Regions from separate parts of the Anaerobacillus sp. CMMVII genome, predicted to be linked through region 3. Evidence: predicted binding sites of a transcription regulator. Region 3 holds the regulator's gene; each other region holds the start of a gene.
What was found. Region 3 encodes Rex, which represses fermentation and respiration genes when NADH is low (regulators of the CRP and FNR family bind a similar motif). Its sites were predicted from a motif close to TTGTGAAATATTTCACAA; they were not measured.
Positions count from the first base shown of each region.

Region 1 (4,661 bases), 290 kb from region 3:
CTAATGGCTTAAGAATGGAAAATATGTGGGATTACTACGAAGAGAAGTTTGAAGTCGAAGGGCAATTCCAAGGAGAATATGTGTCTCGTCTAACGAATCAACCAATTTTAAAAGCGCAACATCCTGAGTATGAATTATGGAGCTATGGGCCTCACCAATCTGTATCATGTTCAGACTGCCATATGCCTTACCAAAGAGTTGATGGTAAAAAGAAAATTACTTCACACCGTTGGGGTTCACCATTAAAGACTGTTGAAGAATCTTGCCGTACATGTCATGCTGATAAATCTCCAACAGAAATTAAAGATCGTGTAAAAGATATTCAAACAGTTCATAAAGCAGCACTACTTGAGGCTCAAGAAGTTAGCGTACAGGCAACTTATTATGTTAACAGAATGATGACTCGTGAAGTAGACGCAGCTAAGATTAAAGAAGCTCAACATTTGCTTCGTGAAGGACAATGGTTCTGGGATATTATTGCAGCTGAAAACTCTAAAGGTTTCCACAATCCACAAGGAGCTATGGAGTCATTTAGAAGATCAATTTTAGCTTCTTCAAAGGCTATTGAAATTGCGACAATCGAGTTAATGAAGAATGGTGAAGACATTGACGAGTTAAAACGTCAAATAGAAATTACAAAGCAAAACGTAGTCAACGAAACAGTCTCTCATCAAAAACACTTACAGGCAATTAATGAGTGGTTCCCGAACCACCGTGATAAGTAATATTATAGTAAGAAACTCTCTTCAAATGGTTGAAGGGAGTTTCTTTTTTATTTTTAAAGTTAGATATAACAACCTTTTCAGTGCTTTTTTCTTTTCAATTTTATTCAATCTCGTCGCTATATTCATAGTTTTGACACACTTTTTGTGATGGATATCACAGTCTATATAGAGGGGGGTGGCCCAATTTTTCAGAGGAATTGTTAAAAAATATGTAAATTACTATGTTGTTTTTTAGATATTGTGTTATTCGCAGCAGGATATTGGCGGTATATTGAGCTTTGCTACAAAACAAAAGCTATGGAAACACCCGAGATTCCTTATAGCGCTAGTATTATTTATACTCGCAAAAGGTGTGATAAAGTTCACAGTTTGTTCACTAATCACAGTGACATTTCTCACAGTGACCAGTAGTAGAAAAAAGTAACCTTAAGGTAGCAAATAAATAATATTGTGTAAAAAAATAAAAGTTGCTGTTAAACTAAGTTTTGAATTGGTAGTAATAAGTCTACCTGGATACGCTTAACGACTTATACCTAGTTTACCGATAGACTTAGTTTAATATGTACAATGTAAAGGGGGGAGATCATGAGAAATTTATTTCAGAAGATCAATAACAAACTACTTTTATTTACACTAGTTGGGGTGTTTGTAGGAATTGTTTTTTTTGCGGGGACAGAAGGGGCAATTAATGCAACAGATACACCAGAGTTTTGTGCTTCATGTCACGTCTATGAACATACAATTACAAACTTTGAAAATTCAAATCACTCAGCACTAAAGTGTAATGACTGTCATGCACCAACAGACAGTAAAATTGCCAAATATACTTTTAAAGGTATAAATGCAATAAGCCACGGTTACGCAACAACAGTTGGTGCAAGCAAGCTTCCTGATGTTATTCATGCAACAGATAAGTCAAAAGAAATTATCGAAAAAAATTGCGTAAGTTGTCATGAACCAGGATTACAAAATGTTTCACATGATATGAAAGATAGTTGTATTGGCTGTCACCGTCAGGTACCGCACAATAAGGGTGATTACCGACCAGCCGAGTGGTTTGAGCCAGGAAACTTCAAATTTAATCGATAAATAATCATGAAAGGGTTGAAACAAATGCGAGTCTTAAATAAAAAGTCACTCTTGTTGGCCTTGGTTTCTATGTTAGTTATGTTTGCTCTAGTGGCATGTAATAGCTCTAAAGCAGAAGAAAGCATGCCTATGGATACTGGCTTAGATCCAAATGAATACTTAAACACAGCGTTTAAAGATAAATTCCCATTACAGTGGGAAAGTTATATGAAAAATATGGTGAATGAAAAGGAAGTCATCTCAAAGAGTGACCCTTCGCTAGAACCATATCAACCTGCCTTATGGAGTGGTTACGGTTTTTCTCTTGAGTATAATTTAACAAGAGGCCATACGTATGCCTTAGAAGATCAAATCAATATTAAACGTGTAAATGATAAAACTACGGGTTCATGTTTAACGTGTAAAGCTACAGTCGTCCCATTATTGTTAAGCGAAGCTGAATTTGGTGAAGGATATTGGGGTGCAAACTTTAATGAAGAAATTTTACCTCGTGTTAAAGAATTAGGTTTAGGTGGAGAAATGGCTGATTTAGGAGAATGGGGTCACCTTTCCATTGGTTGTTCTGATTGCCATGATCCGGTAACTATGGATTTACGTGTGACACGCCCATCGTTCACTAGAGCAATGGAACGTAGAGGTGTAGATTTAACGAAAGCAACACATAATGAAATGAGATCGTATGTATGTGGACAATGTCACGTTGAGTACTACTTTAAGACAGAAAACAAGGAAGTTACCTTCCCTTGGGATAAAGGTTTAAGAGTTGAGAATATTTATGAATACTTTGAAACGATAGCAAAGGATGAGGACTTTAATTATGACTGGATCCATAATATTTCAGGAACTCCATCTTTAAAAGCCCAACATCCTGAGTTTGAATTATCAAGTTACGGACCTCACGGAAATGCAGGGGTAACGTGTTCAGATTGTCATATGCCTTACCAGAGAGTTGATGGTAAAAAGAAAATTTCTTCACACCGTTGGGGTTCACCATTAAAAACAGTTGAAGAATCATGTCGAAGCTGTCATGCTGACAAATCAGTTACGTACTTAAAAGACCGTGTTGAAGATATCCAAGACCGACACAAAGAAGCTCTATTAGATGCTCAAGAGTTAAATACGATTTCACACTATTATGTAAACCGAATGATTACAGCTGGTGTTTCTGAAGCGAAGATTAAAGAAGCGCAAGATCATGTTCGAAAAGCGCAATGGTACTGGGACTTCATCGCAGCAGAGAACTCGTATGGGTTCCATAATCCAGACGGATCAATTGATGCTTTTAGGGTTTCTTCAATTGAATCACAGGCAGCGATTTTAATAGCTACTGAAGAGCTTGTTAAATTAGGCCATAATATTGAAGAACTAAAACAACAAATCGAAACAACAATGCAGAACATTGTTAATGAAGACGATCCATTCAAAAAGCATACACATGCGACTAATGAATGGTTCCCACCACAAAACTAAATTGTGAAGAAGCGCCGTACACATTTTGTACGGCGTTTTTGTGTGTAAATGTGTAATGTTGTGGTGTTGTGTTAGTGCATACTAAACTCAATAGTATCAATGTTTTTATGGGGACGTTGAAGTGTCTCTAGTGAAATTGTCGTTGAGTTTACCTACCTGTAATCCCACATTGTCACATAAATCATTCACAGTTATTTCACCCTAAACTGTGATTTAAATCACAGTTTGAAAACCCCTTAAATATTAAAGTTTAAGTAGGATTTACAGAGATAAATCAAAAGGGGAGAAACATATATGAAAAAACTAGTTAGAGGCTTTGTATTGTTAGTAGCTGTCCTCTTATTACAACTAACGATCTTGCCACCAAATGAAGCATTATCAGACAACCAAGATATGTCATTGACACAGTTAAATATTAAAGTAATGCCTGAATTTATTAATCCAGAAGGGTGGGATTATAACATTCCTTCACTTTTAGTAGGGTATCACGGTACATTCGTTAACAACTCTGACTTGCCGTTTACTGGAGAAATAAAATTTAGTGCACCTACTCACCTTGAGAGTTTCACTCCAGGATTTGTAGCGAAATTTGAGAATTATGAGGATACAAATCCGGTTGAGGAAGATTATACAGTAAATTTAGAAGAAGGCTACTTTTCTTGGATACCTCAAAATCCAATTGCTCCTGGTGAAGAATACTATTTCGTCGTTGAATACTTTGTTGCTGCGATAGAAGGTGTTGTAGATCGAAGCTTCACATTCGAATATGCTGCTGACTTTGATGTTGAAAATATGAGTATTGATGTTTATGCACCTTATAGAGTAGAAAATTTTAAAATTGATAAGGAAGCTGACCTAAACTCAATGACTTTCGGTTTAGAATTTCATATGTACGAATATACAGATGTAAAACAAGGGGAAGTTTACGATCTGACAGTTTCATATACAAAAGACAATATCGTTACGACAATGGAAGCCTTGAACGACTTCAGTGCTCCGGATGATGATGCACATGCAGGTATGTTCCAACCAGCACCAACACAAAATAGTGGCTTCCTTAGCACTGAAAATGTAATCATGTTGATTTTAATCCTGGTCTTTGTTGGTGCTTTTGTTTTTCTTATTCTTCGTAAAAAGAAAGATACACCAAAAGAAGTAATCAAAACACCGAAGAAAATTGTTAATAAAGAAGAAGAGATAAAGAGACTACGTAAAATGTTAGCTGACGGTGCAATTGATGAAAAGATGTACAAAGAAAAGCGTGCTAAGTTAGGTTAATTGAGGAGGGGGAACTCAAATGAAAAAGAATACAAAGGTTTTACTTGGAGGAAGTACGGTCATCTTATCAATATTAATTTTATTAATTGCTGCAACACC
Region 1 covers NZ_JACEHK010000001.1:34,180-38,840, forward strand. Annotated here, with positions in the region: gene H1D32_RS00130 (ammonia-forming cytochrome c nitrite reductase subunit c552) at 1-725, shown strand, start outside; gene H1D32_RS00135 (cytochrome c3 family protein) at 1,311-1,814, shown strand; gene H1D32_RS00140 (ammonia-forming cytochrome c nitrite reductase subunit c552) at 1,839-3,284, shown strand; gene H1D32_RS00145 (hypothetical protein) at 3,579-4,562, shown strand; gene H1D32_RS00150 (cytochrome c maturation protein CcmE) at 4,582-4,661, shown strand, end outside.
Region 1: a site for Rex is predicted at 1,076-1,093, ahead of H1D32_RS00135 (cytochrome c3 family protein). Genes of this name have one in related genera too.

Region 2 (4,661 bases), on a different contig from region 3:
CAAGTTACTTATTAGGCTATAGAAAACTCTTCACTTACTATCCAATCTAAGTGAGGAGGAAGACAACTAACTTCGTCCTCCCCCTCACTTAGATTTCGAAGCTAAAACCAACAATCCTTTTAGAAAAATTAACATAAACAAAAAAGGTGGCATTTAGCCAACCTTTTAAAAGTCTTTATCATTTTTGGCCAGAAGACCCCCACTTCAAGGAGTTTACGAGTAAGTGGGGGATGAATGGCTATCTTTTCACAAAAACCAGAACGTATGATCCTATTTTGTGTTATAATATGGTTAGAGAGTGAGGTGGAAAATATGGTTGTAAAGAAAGCCTATAAATTTCGTATCTACCCAACAAAGTCACAACTAGAGCTCATCAATAAGACCATTGGATGTGCGCGTTTCGTGTTTAACTTCTTCCTTGCCAAGCAAAAACAGAAAGATGCCTATTGGTACATCGTGGAAGAAATGAAGCAATCCGGGCAGCTACCTACAAATGCTTGGAAAGGTGAATTCTTTAAAAAATACGACTCGGTAAAAATGGTTCGTTGGTTAAAGAAACAGTACCCATTTCTAAAAGAAGTTGATAGTATTTCTCTCCAAAAATCCGTAGAAAACTTAAATAATGCGTATACTCGCTACTACAAAAAACAAGCCAAAGCTCCTCGGTTTAAGTCAAAGAAGAACAAGGTTCAGTCGTACACCACAAAACAGACCAATGGGAACATCATGGTTTTGGATCGCTACATCAAGTTACCAAAACTCGGACTTGTTCGTTTTGCGAAAAGTCGTGAAGTGAACGGCCGAATTATAAATGCGACGATTCGGCGCAGTCCAAGCGGTAAATACTTCATTAGTATTTTAGTAGAAACAAAGGTCGAAAAACTGCCTGAAACCGATTCATCTGTCGGTGTCGATGTCGGTCTTAAAGCTTTTGCGACTCTTTCGGATGGTACTGTCTATCAGAATCCGAGATGGTTTCATTCTCTTGAGCAAAAGTTAGTAAAGGCTCAACAAATCCTTTCCAGACGAAACATCGGTTCATCCAACTGGTACAAACAACGAAAAAAGGTCGCTCTGATTCATGAAAAGATTACGAACGCTCGTACAGACTTCTTACACAAACTTTCAACCAATCTTGTCAAAAACCACGACATCATTGGGATGGAAGATCTTTCGGTTCAAAATATGGTAAAAAATAAGAACCTTGCCAAGGCCATTAGTGAAGCTTCGTGGTATCAATTTCGTCAAATGCTTGAATACAAAGCAAGGTGGTATCAATTTCGTCAAATGCTTGAATACAAAGCAAGGTGGTATGGCAAACAAGTAGTAGTAGTCGCTAAAAACTTCCCAAGTAGTCAGCTGTGTTCGTGTTGTGGCTACAAGAATAAAGACGTGAAACATCTGGCGTTACGTGAATGGGAATGTCCATCATGTAAGAGCTATCACCAAAGAGATGTAAACGCAGGAATGAATCTTCGTAATGAAGCATTACGATTAACTGTCGGGACGACAGGGATCGCCTAATCAACTAGATACCAATAGGTGTCTTTACTTAGGAAGCCCCCACTTCAAATTTTCGTTAGAAAATTAAGTGGAGGGTAGTTCACTGTAATGCCTTAGGAATGTAGGCACAATATGGATCACTTTCTAAATAATCTCCAGAAAGTGCATAAGCTCTTGCACGAGATCCACCACAAATTTCCTTAAACTCACAAACCCCACATTTGCCTTTTAATAAATCTTTATTTCTTAACTCTTTCAGTATTGGACTTTCTCGGTAAATTTCAGGAAGTGGTGTTTCACGTACATTACCACATTTCACAGGTAAGAAACCACTTGGATAGACATCGCCAATATGACTTATAAAGATAAAACCATCACCATCATTAACTCCTTTTGGTGCTCTTCCCAGTGTATCTAAACGCTTTGTCCCTTGTGTATTTCCTAATTTCAAACGTTTTCTTTCCTGAATTGCAACACGACGGTAATGCGGCGCTTCTGTAGCCTTAACGTCATATGGCATTTCTTGCTGCATTTTAAATAACCATTTCATAACTTCTTCATGCTCTTCTGCAGTAATCATATCTTTTTCCATTCCTCTTCCCGTCGGAATTAGGAAGAACACACTCCATAGAACAGCATTCATCTCTTTAACCTTTTCCGCCATTGCAGGTAGATCATCTATATTATATCTAGAGACAGTGGTATTAATTTGGATTGGAATATTTAGTTCCTTTAAGTAATCAATACCTTTCATGGTTAAATCGTATGAACCTTTTGTTCCTCGGAAATGATCATGAATCTCTGCTGTTGAACCATCTAAACTGAACGCCCATCTTGAAAGACCAACTTCTTTTGCCTGGTCAATCGCTTTTTTCGTTACTTTTGGCGTCGCACTCGGTGTCATTGATACCGGTAGCTTCTTTTCTTCTATCGCATACTTCGCTAATTCATAAAGGTCAGGCCTCATTAATGGGTCCCCACCTGTAAATACAAATAAAGGGTTTTCCATTGTTGCTATTTCATCTATTAATTTCTTACCCTCTTCAAAAGAAAGCTGTCTTGGATCTGCTTGATATTGAGCTTCCGCTCGACAATGTAAACATTTTAACGCGCAAGCTCTAGTTACTTCCCAAATAACAATGAACGGATTTTCATCATAATTTTTGGTTTCATTGATAAGAAAGATAAATCCATAGTAACTCCTCCGTTCTAGTAAAAGTTTTTTATCATGGTTTAATCATAAGCGAGTGTTGCAAATGCAGCAGTGAGATATATCACATGAAATAAAGCGGATTGAGATATAACAAACATTTGACACAAATTAAGAAAAGCGCAAGCGCCATAGGAAAAAGTGCAGTACTTTTCCCCTAGGTAGCCAAGGAACTTCCTCGGGTTACTTCTCTTCTCTGCTTTGCGACGAGTAACCGCAGGAGCAGCGACAAGCAAATGTTTTTCGAGGGGTTGGGCGGTGCTCCTGCGTCACTACGTTTACTCGTCGCAAAACCTGCAATGAAGTAACTTCATTGATGTGTCTTGGAGCTAGACAGTTATTACGTTGAAATTTTATGCATTCTTATCTTTCAAAAAAAAGAGGGATCTACAATTAGATCCTCACTGTTTCTTAGACTCTACAAGGTACTGCTTTTTGGTCTGCCATTAAATTAAAAAATTTAGCCCACGTCTCGTTTACAAGACCTTCTATTTGTTCTTTTGTAGCATCATCTATATGAATGCCACCCAAGAGGACAATTTTTTGTTGGAAAGTATTGCACCAAACTTTAGCTAATTCAATAAATAAATCTTCTTCTTTATGATGTGGAAAACCGTAACTTATAATTTTCACTTCACTTTCCTCATAAGTGGCTATTACTACTGCACCAATATGTGGTGCGGTTCCACCAGATACAACTATTAGATTATCCTCGCCTACACGATTTAACTCACAACTGATCATCGTTTTTTCTCCCCCTATATCAGTGGATTTGAACTTATCTTAACAAATTCAAATCTCAAATAATGTGAAGCACATCACAGTAGGTTTTTTAATTACCAAATTGAATTTATCTGTTCTTGTAATTGACACAAATTGTTATTAGAATAGACCTAAAAAAGGATTTCCCTAATTGGTTACTATAATCTCGTGAAATTTTTACACATTAACTAAGTAGTTTATGGTATCGTTATTTCAGAAAGTAGATTTTTACACACTTCTTCGATTATTATTCTACTCGCTTGTGCTCTTAAAATAAGTGATTATTGTTACATAGTTACAATTAATTTAAAAAGGGGCTGAAATTATGTCTATTTCCAAGTTTCTAGATAGCATCCCTATTTTTTCAGTTTTACCAGAAGTTCAAAAACAACAATTATCAGAAATTATTCAGACAAAAAAAATGACAAAAGGTGAAGTGCTTTTTCACGAGTATGATACAGCGGAATCTATTTTTTTATAAACGAGGGAAAGGTACGCATTAGTAAAAGTACACCTGAAGGAAAAGAGATATCCTTAAGCATTCGTCAGACTGGTGATATGTTTGCTGAGGTAGCACTTTTTTGTAAAGAAGGAAGTACGTACCCAGCAACAGCAATTTGTATTGAGAGTGGCTACGTATCTTATATAAAAAATGATGAATTAGAATCATTTTTACTACATCATCCTCAACTAGCTGTTTCCATGTTTAGGTTTGTTTCAGAAAGATTGCGTATCTCCCAAACCACTTTAAGAGATATTGCTTTATATGGAAAATTTGGCGCATTAGCTGCAACTCTAGTTCGATTAGCTGAAGAATATGGCGAAGTTAACAATGATAATGTTACGATAAAGTTAAAGCTTACCCATGAGGATCTCGGCAGTTTTTTTGGCGCGACTCGTGAGAGTGTTACCCGCTTAATGAATCAATTAAAACAACAAGGAATTGTTTCAAAAAAGGATGGATATTTAGTTATTCATAATATGGACTTATTAAACGAATATATTAATTAAGGGCCTCTTACCTAAACATACTAGGTTAAATTAAAGTGCAATAACTGAGGACTATATTATAAAAGGCTGTTTTCGCAAAGTTTGTTGCTTTCGTAAAAATCCCAAAAGCCGGATTTTTACACAATATACTAAGAATTCACCACTAATTTAGTAAGTATTGCTCTTTTCTTAATTA
Region 2 covers NZ_JACEHK010000018.1:94,593-99,253, forward strand. Annotated here, with positions in the region: gene tnpB (IS200/IS605 family element RNA-guided endonuclease TnpB) at 313-1,524, shown strand; gene H1D32_RS24135 (TIGR04053 family radical SAM/SPASM domain-containing protein) at 1,604-2,689, opposite strand; gene lpdD (prenylated flavin chaperone LpdD) at 3,125-3,457, opposite strand; gene H1D32_RS24145 (hypothetical protein) at 3,801-3,956, shown strand; gene H1D32_RS24150 (Crp/Fnr family transcriptional regulator) at 4,004-4,486, shown strand.
Region 2: a site for Rex is predicted at 2,766-2,783, ahead of H1D32_RS24135 (TIGR04053 family radical SAM/SPASM domain-containing protein). Genes of this name have one in related genera too.

Region 3 (4,661 bases):
ATAATTTTTAATAGCGTCGATTTTCCGGCACCATTTCGGCCAACAATCGCCACTCTATCTTTTGATTGGACTTCTAATTTTATATTCGATAATATTGGTTCAGCACCAAACGATTTTGTCAATTGAACGCATTGTAAAAGTATCATTTATCATCATCCCTAACATTAAGTAGCAATCTAACGCACAAACAATTATAATCATACCGTTAGTGTACCGTAATCAAATATGGACAAGCAAATAATACTTTTATCCCCCAAAAAACAAACGTCGGTTGAATGGATAATAATATTAGGTAAGTGCTATTTCCTCAAGATAGTAACATTAAGACAGCTAGTAATGAAGAGATATTAAGTTATCGGGGAAGCCTTTCTAACATTTGAAGGCTTTAGACACCAAATATGGATTATAAATTGAATTACTCTTGAAAAGAGCCCTTAAAAAAAGAGAATTATTTCATTTTCGTTACAATTTATGAAACGATTACAAATTTGACAAAATGGTGTACAATATATTTGTAATGAATTGAAAGGGGACATTTGAAATGTCATCGTTTACTCATTTTAATGAACAAGGACGCGCAAAAATGGTCGATATCTCTGAAAAGAATGAGACGGTTCGAACAGCTTTAGCAAAGTCTAGTGTTGAAGTAAGTGCAGAAATTTATACAAAAATTAAAGAAGGATCCATGGGCAAAGGGGATGTTCTTGGCGTAGCTCAGGTTGCAGGAGTCATGGCTGCGAAAAGAACGGCTGATTGGATCCCAATGTGTCATCCACTAGCATTAACAGGCGTGGATGTTACCTTTGATTGGTCTACAAAAGACGACAATCACAAGCTTAATATTTACGTAAAAGTAAAAACAAAGGGAAGTACAGGAGTTGAAATGGAAGCTTTAACGGCAGCTTCTGCTGTTGCTTTAACGGTTTATGATATGTGCAAAGCTGTTGATAAAGGAATGGTTATTGGACCTACATACTTAGTTGAAAAAACAGGTGGAAAAAGCGGAGATTTTAAAAGAGAGAAAAGTGTAGACTAAAACAATTAACATTTGTACCGACTAAAGGGGAAAAACCGGGAGTTATTAGCAAGGATTTGTGAATTGGTAAACAATGAAACATAGAAAATGAGGATTTGCATTAGTGGGGATGAGCACCTAAACCATTGATTTTGTTTTGCCCTTTATCTAGTTGAAGGTACAGGTTGGAGGCAGAAAAATGAATATCGATCAAACGAAAATTCCTCAAGCAACGGCAAAACGGTTGCCTTTGTATTATCGATTTTTAGAAAATTTACAAGCGTCTGGGAAGCAAAGAGTTTCGTCTTCGGAATTAAGTGAAGCCGTAAAAGTAGATTCAGCAACGATTCGTCGAGATTTCTCCTACTTTGGTGCACTTGGGAAAAAGGGGTATGGATACAATGTAAATTATCTATTAACCTTTTTTAGAAAAACATTAGACCAGGATGAGGTTACGAATGTCGCACTAATCGGTGTCGGAAACTTAGGGACAGCATTTTTGCATTACAATTTCTCAAAGAATAATAGTACAAGAATTGAACTAGCTTTTGATGTCGATGAAAATAAAGTCGGGACTGAGCTTGGAAGCGTTCCTATTTATCATTTAGATGATTTAGAAAAAGTTTTAGACTCTTCTATTTCAGTCGCGATATTAACTGTACCGTCATCCGTTGCTCAAAAGGTAGCAGATCGTTTGGTTGCTTGTGGTATAAAAGGAATTTTGAATTTCACACCAGCCAGACTATCAGTACCAAAGAACATCCGAGTTCATCATATTGATCTATCGGTTGAACTTCAGTCATTAATTTATTTTCTTAAGCATTATCCAATGTAAGAGTCGTACCTGCACGAAATACAATGAAAGGGTTATCACATGTCTAAACAGTGGTAACCCTTTTTTATTATAGAATCAATTTGGCTACGGAGATAACAAAGACGTTCAATCCAATTACTCTTACCTTCAGTATTGTAAATCTGATAGTTAGGGTTTTTTCTTCTTTATAAATGACTGGTAAAAAAATCCTTGATTATTAAACCCTTCTATACTAAAATTTCATTTTTCATGGTATGATTAAAAATATATTTCGAAAAACGAAAGGATTCTACAGATGAGAAAATTGTTTCCTGAAAAATGGCTTGTAGTGATAGCAGTATTATTAGGAACTTTTACAATTATTTTAAACAACAGCATGTTAAATCCGGCAGTTCCCCATTTGATGAAGGTATTTGAAGCTGATGCGGTAGCTACCGGATGGGTAATTACAATCTTCATGGTAACGATGGGAATAACCATGCCATTAACCGGCTACTTAGGAGATAAATTCGGAAAGAAAAAGCTTTATTTGAGCGGTTTAGTAATCTTTATCATCGGCTCTATTTTAGGCTCGTTTTCTTGGGACCTTAGTTCCCTTATATTTTTCCGGGGCATTCAAGGAATCGCTGGTGGAATTATGATGCCATTATCAATGGCACTTATCTTTGAAGTATTTCCAAGACATGAGCGGGGACTTGCCACAGGTATCTGGGGCGTTGCAGCGATGATGGCGCCTACGATTGGGCCTACGATTGGTGGATTTATTATTGAATCTGGCAGTTGGCAGTGGCTCTTTTTAGTTAACGTACCAACAGGGGCTTTAGGAATTTTGATTGGTGCAATGTACTTAAAAAATACAAACAGAGTCCAAGGAATTACCTTCGATAAATGGGGATTTGCTTCAGTAACAGTGGGAGTAGGAGCAATCCTATATGCATTAGGGAGAGTTTCAGCAATAGAGCATCTAATACAACCTCTAAATCTTACATTAATAATTATTGGAATAGTCTCGCTATATCTCTTCGTAAAAATTGAAAACCATCAAGAGCAGCCATTATTAGATTTATCAATTTTTAAAAACAAGGCTTACACATATAGTGTCTGGATTTCAATTTCAACCTCATTAGCGTTATTCGGAGGAATCTTTCTAATACCTTTATTAATTCAACATGTGTACGGGTTAGGGCCGGTAGTCACAGGCCTAGTATTTTTACCAGCGGCGCTTTTCACCGGCATATTTATGACCATTGGAGGCCGACTTCTCGATCGAAAAGGACCATTACTTGTTGTTACTAGTGGTCTAGTCATGATCGCTGTCCCTACAATTGCTTTAGGATTTACAACAATGGAAACCTCTTTAGCTATGATTTTCTTACTCATGGCACTGCGAGGAATTGGTCAAGGCTTCTCAACCATGCCTGCGACAACTGCCGGAATGAATGCCATTCCAGAAAAATTTATTTCTAGAGGATCAGCAATGAACAACGTCTTAAGGCAAATTAGTTCAGCTCTAGGGATCGTCTTTATCTCAATCTATTATGAGGTTCGTAAAGTGCAAGTATTTCCTAATGTCGGGACAATGGAAGAAGCAAGTTTACAAGCGATTAATGAAGGGTTTTTGCTTTTAGGGGTAATCGCCATTCTAACGATACCACTAGGTTTGCTAATAGGCAGAGCTTCTGAAAAACAAGAACGTAAAACAACATTATCGGCGTAGGAAAAATATTAATTTCAAAACGATTTAGTATAGAAAGTTTTGAAAACTATGGTATGATAAACAAAATAATATGTTTTACAGCTACGGGAGCCTAGAGGACTAGGCTGAGAGGATGACTATTCCGTCACAGACCGTGAACCTGATCTGGATCATGCCAGCGGAGGGAAGACTGTGATTGTAAGTTTGATCTTTACATGTCTTTAAGGCCGCATCTAGATGATGTGGCTTTTTTCATGTTTAAAAACAACCCTTAGGAGGAGAAAAAATGGCAAAAGATTTATTGAATATTGGTGGAGTAGAGCTAAATAGTAGATTATTAATCGGAACAGGTAAATTTAATAACGATGCGCTCATTCCAGAGGTAATTAGTTCCTCAAAATCACAAGTAATAACTGTGGCGATGCGCCGTGTTGATTTTCAAACAAGCCAAGAAAACATCATGAAGTATATACCAAAAGAGATGATTCTTTTACCTAACACTTCAGGAGCTAGAACAGCAGAAGAAGCGGTTCGCATTGCAAGACTTGCTCGCGCTGCGGGCATGGGTAACTGGATAAAAATTGAGGTAATCTCAGATCAAAAATACTTATTGCCAGATAACTATGAAACAATTAAAGCAACGGAAATCTTAGCAAGTGAAGGATTTATTGTTTTACCTTACATGAGTCCTGACCTAATGGTAGCAAAGAAGTTAGAAGAAGTAGGAGCTGCGGCAGTTATGCCACTAGGAGCACCAATTGGCACAAACCGTGGTCTAAAAACAAAAGAGTTAATACAAATCTTAATTGAAGAATGCGAAAAGCCAGTAATCGTTGATGCCGGGATCGGTAAACCATCTCAAGCCTGTGAAGCAATGGAGATGGGGGCAGACGCAGTATTAGTCAATACAGCGATCGCAACGGCTGGTGACCCAGTAGCGATGGGAGAAGCCTTCAAAGCAGCAGTTCAAGCAGGCCGAACAGCTTATCTATCAGGAGTTGGAAGTGTAGCTAGACAAGCAAGAGCGTCATCACCACTGACAGGATTTTTATCAATATAATTTGCAGGTTTGAGTTAAGAGTTAAGAGTTGTGAACCGGAATGCTTCGAAGCAAAGCCTAAAATAACTCATAACTC
Region 3 covers NZ_JACEHK010000001.1:324,693-329,353, forward strand. Annotated here, with positions in the region: gene H1D32_RS01790 (ABC-F family ATP-binding cassette domain-containing protein) at 1-146, opposite strand, end outside; gene moaC (cyclic pyranopterin monophosphate synthase MoaC) at 542-1,036, shown strand; gene H1D32_RS01800 (redox-sensing transcriptional repressor Rex) at 1,215-1,850, shown strand; gene H1D32_RS01805 (MDR family MFS transporter) at 2,125-3,546, shown strand; TPP riboswitch at 3,620-3,730, shown strand; gene H1D32_RS01810 (thiazole synthase) at 3,812-4,585, shown strand.